Linked DNA regions of Paraburkholderia fungorum. The protein of the gene in region 2 interacts with the protein of the main gene of each other region in a pairwise test. Links are inferred from orthologs where the notes say so. Each region holds a gene or a part of one and is shown on either strand. Other genes may lie near its edges.

Region 1 (4,791 bases), 1.5 Mb from region 2 along the record:
AGGCACGGCACGCGCAAGCTAGCCGAGGCTTATCTGAACTTCCTGTATAGCGAGGAAGGCCAGGAGATCGCGGCGAAGAACTTCTACCGTCCGCGTTCGAACAAGGTGCCGGCCGAGCTGACCGCCAAGTTTCCGAAGCTGAAGCTGTACACGGTGGACGACTCGTTCGGCGGCTGGACCAATGCGCAGAAAACGCACTTTGCCGATGGCGGCGTGTTCGATTCGATCTACCAGCCTCAGTAATTCCGCCGATGCCTGGCAAGGCAGAGGTAAAAAGCGGCGCGGCAACGCGCCACTTCCGAGCGCGCCCAGTGGGCGCGCTTTTGGCTAACCGGCGTACGGTGGCCGCAAACGTCGAGCGAAGCCAGTGATCAAAAACGCAAGCATCAACCTGAAAGAGTATCCAGCATGACGACGTTCACCTTCCGGAAGCCGAGCGCGTTGCCCGGCTTTGGCCTGACTCTCGGCATCACGGTGGCTTATCTGAGCCTCGTGGTGCTGATTCCGCTTGCGGCGACCTTCCTGAAAACCGCCACGCTCGACTGGAGCCAGTTCGTGCGCGCGGTTACTTCGCCACGCGTGCTCGCGTCGTACCGGCTGACGTTTTTTTCCGCGCTCGGCGGCGCGCTGATCAACGCCGTGTTCGGCTTTCTGGTCGCGTGGGTGCTGGTGCGTTACACCTTCCCGTTCAAGCGCATTGTCGATGCCGTGGTCGATCTGCCGTTCGCGCTGCCTACTTCCGTGGCCGGTATTTCGCTGGCGGCGGTCTATTCGGGCAACGGCTGGATCGGGCAGTTTCTCGAACCGCTCGGCATCAAGATTGCGTTTACGCCCGCGGGCGTGCTGGTTGCGCTGACCTTCATCGGCTTGCCGTTCGTCGTTCGTACGGTGCAGCCGGTGCTCGAAGAGTTCGAGCGCGAACAGGAAGAGGCCGCCGCGTGCCTGGGCGCGACGCGCTGGCTGACGTTTCGTCGGGTGGTGTTGCCGGCGGTTTTCCCGGCTTTGTTGACGGGTTTCGCGCTCGCGTTCGCGCGTGCGCTCGGCGAATACGGCTCGGTAATTTTCATTGCCGGCAATGTGCCGATGAAGTCGGAAATCACGTCGCTGCTGATCATCACGAAGCTCGAGCAGTACGACTACGCGGGCGCGACCGCGCTGGCCGTGGTGATGCTGGTGGTGTCGTTCCTGATGCTGTTGCTGATCAACACGTTGCAATGGTTTTTGCAGCGCCGGACGAAGCGCGGTAGCGCGGGGCCGGCGCCGGGTTCGAGCGTGCCGAGTGTCGCGGCAATCGGCGGAGGTGTGCAATGAGCCGCCGTTCCGTGAATGAAGCGCAGGGCGCGCATGACGCAAGCGCAGCCGCCATAGCGCCGCGTGCGCCGCTGAACGTCGCGCGCCGGCCCGATCCCGTCACCGAGCGTCCTGTCGTGCGCTGGATTCTGATTGGCGTCGCGCTGCTGTTCCTCGCGCTGTTCCTCGTCGTGCCGCTGGTTTCCGTGTTCTATCAGGCGTTCAGCAAGGGCATCGGCTTCTATTTCGAATCGCTCGCCGATCCGGACGCGCTGTCCGCGATCAAGCTGACCGTGATTACTGCCGCGATTGCGGTGCCGCTGAACCTCGTGTTCGGTCTGGTGGCGTCGTGGTGTATCGCCAAGTTCGAATTCCGTGGCAAGGCGCTGCTCACGACGCTGATCGATCTGCCGTTCTCGGTGTCGCCGGTTATCTCGGGCTTGATCTACGTGCTGATGTTCGGCGCGCAAGGCTGGTTCGGCCCGTGGCTCGAAGACCACAACGTGCAGATCATCTTCGCGGTGCCGGGCATCGTGCTCGCGACGATCTTCGTCACGTTCCCGTTCGTCGCCCGCGAACTGATTCCGTTGATGCAGGCGCAAGGCAACGACGAAGAAGAAGCCGCGCACGTGCTCGGCGCGTCGGGCTGGCAGATTTTCCGCCGCGTCACGCTGCCCAATATCAAATGGGGCCTGCTGTACGGCGTGATTCTGTGTAACGCGCGTGCAATGGGCGAGTTCGGCGCGGTCTCGGTGGTGTCCGGCCACATTCGCGGACAGACCGACACGATGCCGCTGCACGTCGAAATTCTCTACAACGAATACAACTTCTCGGCGGCGTTCGCCGTGGCGTCGGTGCTGGCTCTGCTCGCACTCGTGACGCTCGGCCTGAAGCTGCTGGCCGAGCGTCATATGTCGGCGGAACTGTCGGACGCGCGCGACGTGCCCGCGTACGCAGGTCCGATCGCGCAGGCCGCGCAAACGTCGCCGCGCGCTTCCGCCTCTATCAACACCACGCATGCACCGCAGCAACACCCGCTCAAGCAAGGAGAGCTGTAATGGGTATCACCGTTCGTAACCTGCAAAAGCGCTTCGGCGATTTCGTCGCGCTCGATAATGTCTCACTCGACTTTCCGCCGGGTGAACTGGTTGCGCTGCTCGGGCCGTCGGGTTGTGGCAAGACCACGTTGTTGCGCGTGATCGCCGGTCTCGAATACGCGGACGGCGGCCAGGTCGTGCTGCAAGGGCAGGACGTCGCGACGGTCGGCGCGCGTGAGCGTGAAGTGGGCTTCGTGTTCCAGCATTACGCGCTGTTCCGTCATATGACGGTGTTCGAGAACGTCGCGTTCGGACTGCGTGTGAAGCCGCGCAAGGAGCGTCCGTCGGAAGCGGTGATCCGCGAGAAAGTGCATGAACTGCTGAAGCTCGTGCAACTCGACTGGCTGGCGCAGCGCTATCCGTCGGAATTGTCGGGCGGTCAGCGGCAACGGATTGCGCTGGCGCGCGCGCTGGCGGTCGAGCCGAAGGTGCTGCTGCTCGACGAACCGTTCGGCGCGCTCGATGCGAAGGTGCGCAAGGAGCTGCGTAGCTGGCTGCGTCGTCTGCATGACGATCTGCATATCTCGACGATTTTCGTCACGCACGATCAGGAAGAAGCGCTCGAAGTGGCCGACCGTATCGTCGTGCTGAATCGCGGGCATGTGGAGCAGGTGGGTAGTCCGCAGGACGTGTACGACCATCCGCAAACCTCGTTTGTCTACGAGTTTCTCGGCGCGGCGAACCGTCTGCACGGCAACGTTGATGCAAGCGGTTTCGTCGTCGACGGCGCGGCGCTGCCGGTGTCGGTCACGGCCGGCTTCAGCGGCCCGGCATTCGCGTATGTGCGGCCGCACGACCTGCAGTTGTATCCGCAGGCAGCGGGGCACCGCGAAGGCATCGTTGTCGATGTGCGGCGCGTGGTCACGCTCGGCGGCTCGGTGCGGGTCGAACTCGCGGGCCGCGAGGGCAATCTGCTCGAAGCCGAACTCGACCGCGAATCGTGGCGCGAACTGCAACTGTCGGTTGGCGACGGCGTGACGGCAGTGCCGCGTGCGCTGCGCGTTTTTCCTGCGCAGTGAGCGTGACGATCGCGCAAGCACAAAGACGGTAATGCAACAGAAACTGGCGTTTTAGCCGAATCCAAGAACTCAAATAACTTAACTCTGGCTGAACCGGAGAGACAACGATGAATTTCCAGCAATTGCGCTTCGTGCGCGAAGCCGTGCGTCAGAACATGAATCTGACCGAAGTGGCGAACGTGTTGTACACGTCGCAGTCGGGCGTGTCGAAACAGATCAAGGATCTGGAGGACGAACTCGGCGTCGACATTTTCATTCGACGCGGCAAACGTCTGACGGGCCTGACCGAGCCGGGCAAGGCGGTGCATCAACTGATCGAGCGGATGCTGCTCGACGCGGAAAATCTGCGCCGCGTCGCGCGTCAGTTCGCCGATCAGGATAGCGGTCACCTCGTCGTGGCGACCACCCACACGCAGGCGCGTTACGCGCTGCCGAAGGTGATCCGCCAGTTCACCGAGGTGTTCCCGAAGGTGCATCTGGCGCTGCGCCAGGGCAGCCCGCAACAGATCGCGCAGATGATCATCAACGGTGAAGCGGATATCGGCATCTCGACCGAAGCGCTCGACCGTTTCCCGGACATCGTCACGTTCGCGTGCTATTCGTGGCATCACATCGTGGTCGTGCCGAAGGGACACCCGCTGGTGGGCCGCGAAAACCTGACGCTCGACGAGATCGCCGAATTCCCGATCGTCACGTACGACCAGGACTTCACGGGCCGCTCGCACATCGACCAGGCGTTCGCCAAAGCGGGCGCGTTGCCCGACGTCGTGCTGACCGCAATCGATGCCGACGTGATCAAGACGTACGTCGAACTCGGCATGGGGATCGGCGTGGTCGCAGCCATGGCCTACGATCCGAAGCGCGACACCGAACTCGTCGCGCTCGACACGCAGCATCTGTTCGAAGCGAGCACCACGCGGATCGGTCTGCGCAAAGGCGCGTTCCTGCGCGCGTACGCGTACCGGCTGATCGAGATGTTTGCGCCGCAGTTGAAAGAGGCGGAGATCGCCGCGCAATTGCGCGAAGCGGTTTAACGCACGATAGCGCGCGTGCCAGGCGTTCGACGTCTGGCACGCATGTCGAGCCGCTCCGAATCGAACGGCCATCCGTTTTTTCTCGCGGGGCGGCGGGCGGCGCATCGCTTACAATCGCCGCCATGAATACTTTGACCTCTTCTTCCGCGACCTCATCGCTGCCGCGCATCGCCGTCGTGGCGACCGGCGGCACGATTGCCGGGGCGGCCGCGGACGCCACCAACACGTCCGGCTATCAGGCCGGTGTGGTCGGCGTCGATCAGTTGCTGGCCGTGGTGCCGGCTTTGTCCACGGTGGCGCGAATCGCGCCCGAGCAGATTGCCAGCGTCGACAGTAAAGACATGGCGATGC
Region 2 (4,160 bases):
GACGCCGCCGTTTTCACGGGCGGCCTGCTTGATGATGTCGGGGTAGTTTTTGTACGGCGCGTGGGCCGACAGCATCTCGTTGTACGAGGACACGATGCCGATGTTCGGCTCGCGAATCTGCTTGATGACGAGCTTGTCGTTGCCTTCCATGCCGGCGAAACCGTGGGCCAGATTGGCGCAGGACAGCGCGCCGCGCGCCGGGAACTTGCCTTGAGCCTGCTGGATGCGGGCGAGATACGCCTCGCGCGTGGGCTTGCTGCGCTCGATCACGCGCTGCGTGACTTTCAACAATTGCGAATGCGGGGAAACCATCGGAGCTCCTTCGTCGCTGGCTTCAGGTGCGTGAGGTGCTCGAGGCGCATGCGCACTTTGCCAGGTAGGTATCGCGGGGGCGTCGGTTCAACCGACGACGCCATCTTAGTAGAAAAACTACACGATCGCAACGTCGTTTCCTGCTGCGCCGCCGCATCGCTGAATATCGCCGAGCGCCTTACTGGCCGCCAGTCAGCGCTTATTTAATCGAAACTAGGGATAACACCTAGAACCAAATATGTAGTTTTTGTAGCTTCTTCACCAATCAGCTATAGTCCACGCATTCTTCAGCATAGTGCGAGTTTTCCAATGATGCTGTCTCAGGTGGAAGAGATGCGCGACCAGTTGCGGCCGTCCGAGCGCAAGCTGGCCGACTACGTGATCGAGGCGCCGCGTGAAGTGCTCGACCTGTCGATGACGGAAGTCGCCGCGCGCGCAGGCGTGAGCCAGCCGACCATCGCGCGGTTCTGTCACGCGCTGGGCTTTTCGGGGTTTCGCGAATTCAAGATCCGGCTGGCGCAAGGGATTGCCGCCGAAGTGCCCGCCGTCTATCGCGACGTGCGGCCCGACGAGCCGACGCCGGGCGTCGCCGCGAAGGTGCTCGACCGGACCATCGGCGCGTTGATCCAGGTGCGCAACAATTTGTCGTCGGATAGCGTGGCGGCGGCCATCGATCTGCTGGCGCAGGCGCGGCGCATCGAGTTCTACGGCGCGGGCGGTTCGGGCATTGCCGCGCTCGACGTGCAGCACAAGTTCTTCCGCCTCGGCATGCCGAGCGTCGCGTACTCGGACCCGCATACGTTTCTGATGTCGTCGGCGTTGCTGGGCGAAGGCGATGTCGTGGTCGCGATCTCGAACACCGGCCGCACACGCGACATCATCGACGCCGCGAAGGCCGCGCTCAATGCCGGCGCGAAGGTGATTGCGATCACGCACGGCAATTCGCCGCTTGCACGGCTCGCGACCGTCGGCCTGTTTGCCAACGTCGACGAAGACACCGATATTTTTTCGCCGATGACCTCGCGCGTGTCGCATCTGGCGATCGGCGATATTCTGGCGGTGGGCGTGGCGCTCAGCCGGGGACCGGAGTTACTGGAAAAGCTGTCGCAGACGAAAGAGGTGATTCATCGGCGCAGGGTGGATTCGCACGGGTGACGGCTTCTGCGTGAGCTTCGGAACGAAGCCAGAATGACAAAAGGGCAGTTGCCGACATGAACGGCAACTGCCCTTTTTCTTTGCTGCACCAGCCCGCTGCAAACCGTCAGAACGGTTTGATCACCACCAGCGCGACCGCTGCGAGCATGCCGAGCACCGGCAATTCATTGAACATCCGATACCACTTGTCCGAGCGCTTATTCTCACCGCGTTCGAAAGTCCGCAGCAGTACCCCGCAATACGCGTGATAAATCACCAGCAGCACGACCACGCCGACCTTCGCGTGAATCCAGCCCTGCCCGCTGCCGATGCCGATTCCGAGCCACAAGTACAAACCGCAAGCCAGCGCAGGCACCGCAATCACCGTCATGAAGCGAAACAGCTTGCGCGCCATGATCAGCAAGCGCGCCGTCGCGGCGGCTTCCGTTTCCATCGCCAGATTGACGAAGATGCGCGGCAGATAAAACAGGCCGGCAAACCAGGAGGCAACCAACACGATGTGAAACGTCTTGATCCAAAGCATCAGCGATCCCCGAACAACTTTGTGACTGGCTGCGCCTGTGCAGACGCACGCCAGATTGCAACGGCCTTATTGACGGCCTTCGCCGTGGCCCAGCACGACGTACTTCAGCGAGGTCAGCCCTTCCAGGCCGACCGGGCCGCGTGCGTGCAGCTTGTCGTTCGAAATGCCGATTTCCGCGCCGAGGCCGAACTCGAAACCGTCGGCGAAACGCGTCGAGGCGTTGACCATCACGCTCGCCGAATCGACTTCGCGCAGGAAGCGCATCGCGCGGTCGTGGTCTTCGGTAACCACGGCGTCGGTGTGATGTGAGCTGTATTCGTTGATGTGCTCGATCGCGGCGTCGAGGTTGTCGACCACCTTGATCGCCAGCACCGGCGCGAGGTATTCCGTGCGCCAGTCTTCTTCGGTGGCGTCGACGAGCGGCGTGACGCCCGCGTCCGCGAGAATCGCACGCGCGGCCGGATCGACCCGCAATTCGACCTCCTTGCTACGGTACAGCTTGCCCAGCGGCGGCAGCACTTCAGCCGCAATGCCGCGCGCGACCAGCAGCGTTTCCATCGTGTTGCAGGTGCCATAGCGATGCGTCTTGGCGTTGTCGCACACGTTCAGCGCCTTGGTCAGATCGGCGCGGTCGTCCACGTACACATGGCAGATGCCGTCGAGGTGCTTGATCATCGGCACGCGGGCTTCGTTGATCAGACGTTCGATCAAGCCCTTGCCGCCACGCGGCACGATCACGTCGACGAATTCGGTCATCGTGATCAGCTTGCCGACTGCGGCGCGGTCCGACGTCGCGACCACCTGCACCGCGTCCTGCGGCAGACCAGCGGCTTCCAGCCCTTCGCCGATCAGCTTCGCCAGCGCCGTGTTGCATTCCAGCGCTTCAGAACCGCCGCGCAGAATCGTCGCGTTGCCGGACTTCAGGCACAGCGCGGCGGCGTCGATCGTCACGTTCGGACGCGATTCGTAGATGATGCCGATCACGCCCAGCGGCACGCGCATCTGCCCGACCTGGATGCCGCTCGGCCGATACTTCAGATTGCTGATTTCACCAATCGGATCAGCCAGCCCTGCGACTTGGCGCAAGCCTTCGAGCATCGTCTTCAGCGCCTTGTCCGAGAGGATCAGACGGTCGATGAAAGCCGCGTCGTGGCCCTTTTCGCGAGCCCGCGCGACATCGCGTGCATTCGCTTCTTTCAGCAACGCGGCGTCGCGTTCGATAGCCTGCGCGACGGCTTCGAGCGCCGCGTTCTTCGAGGCCGTCGAGGCGCGCGCCATTGCTCGCGAAGCGTGGCGGGCGCGACGACCGAGGTCAGTCATGTACTGGTCGATATCCATGGTCATTCTCATGATGCCGCGCACGTCGAGGTGCGGCGGATAAGCGGAATTGGCGGAATTAGCGAAAGATCAAACAATTGTAAGCCGGGTGCAGGGGCTTTGCTTCGAGCGGCGACCGGCGGTTTCGGGAGAGTCGAATTTCAGCTTGCGGAAAATAGCGCGCTTGAGGATTCGTCGATACGCGAACGCCGATGGTTCCGCGCCGCTCTGCCGTTCCTGCCGTTCTGAACGAAGCCTGCTAAAACACGCTTCGTGTTTTTGCGATGCTGCCGCAAATCAGACTGGCCTTCGCGCCGGAGAAGCGCCAGCCGCGCTCCGAGGTCGCGGCGGCGGCGGCACAGGCGATGTTTTCGGCGACGCCACCGACATCGCCAGTTCGAACAGCCCGTCCCACGGATCAGGCGGCGGATCGTTACGATGATTGCCCGGCGTGCCGCCCGACAAACCCTTGACCTGCCGGTCCAGCCGCGCCGCCAGAGCCAGCGCCTTTTCCAGCGCGCCCTCGGTCACGCGCGACAACGCAGGCCCGATCAACCGTTCACGCGGACCCCACACGCGGTTCTCGCGCACCAGCATCGCCAGCGGCTTGCCGGCGGACACGCCGCGCTTGATCCGCAAAAGCGTGCGCACTTCTTCGACCACGGCCCACAACACCAGCACCGACGCCTCGCCTTCGCCGCGCAGCCCGTCCAGCATGCGCGACAGACGGCCGACGTCGCCCGCCAGCATCGCTTCGTTCAGCTTGAACACGTCATAACGCGCGACGTTGAGCACCGCGTCGTGAACCTGCTCGAAGCTCAGCGAACCCGCCGGATACAGCAGCCCGAGCTTC

Evidence for each region.
Region 1: the proteins of BLS41_RS14915 (region 2) and BLS41_RS08170 interact in binary tests that used the Escherichia coli proteins (3 or more experiments, as listed by UniProt). The link is inferred for Paraburkholderia fungorum from one-to-one orthologs.

The regions. Positions count from the first base shown.
Region 1 is NZ_FNKP01000001.1:1,847,257-1,852,047, forward strand. The notes cover bases 1,378-4,376. They hold BLS41_RS08170 (sulfate/molybdate ABC transporter ATP-binding protein), read left to right. Parts: upstream 1,378-2,347; coding sequence 2,348-3,406; downstream 3,407-4,376. Other genes in these bases: cysW (sulfate ABC transporter permease subunit CysW), read left to right, coding at 1,378-2,348; BLS41_RS08175 (CysB family HTH-type transcriptional regulator), read left to right, coding at 3,514-4,376. Also shown: BLS41_RS08155 (sulfate ABC transporter substrate-binding protein), read left to right, coding at 1-243; sulfate ABC transporter permease subunit CysT, read left to right, coding at 409-1,311; more of cysW, read left to right, coding at 1,308-1,377; more of BLS41_RS08175, read left to right, coding at 4,377-4,440; BLS41_RS08180 (asparaginase), read left to right, coding at 4,563-4,791. UniProt on the Escherichia coli protein: Part of the ABC transporter complex CysAWTP involved in sulfate/thiosulfate import. Responsible for energy coupling to the transport system.
Region 2 is NZ_FNKP01000001.1:3,363,319-3,367,478, forward strand. The notes cover bases 1,193-4,160. They hold BLS41_RS14915 (glutamate-5-semialdehyde dehydrogenase), read right to left. Parts: upstream 3,329-4,160; coding sequence 2,057-3,328; downstream 1,193-2,056. Other genes in these bases: BLS41_RS14905 (MurR/RpiR family transcriptional regulator), read left to right, coding at 1,193-1,467; BLS41_RS14910 (CopD family protein), read right to left, coding at 1,574-1,990; holA (DNA polymerase III subunit delta), read right to left, coding at 3,605-4,160. In the rest of the region: edd (phosphogluconate dehydratase), read right to left, coding at 1-312; more of BLS41_RS14905, read left to right, coding at 622-1,192. UniProt on the Escherichia coli protein: Catalyzes the NADPH-dependent reduction of L-glutamate 5-phosphate into L-glutamate 5-semialdehyde and phosphate. The product spontaneously undergoes cyclization to form 1-pyrroline-5-carboxylate.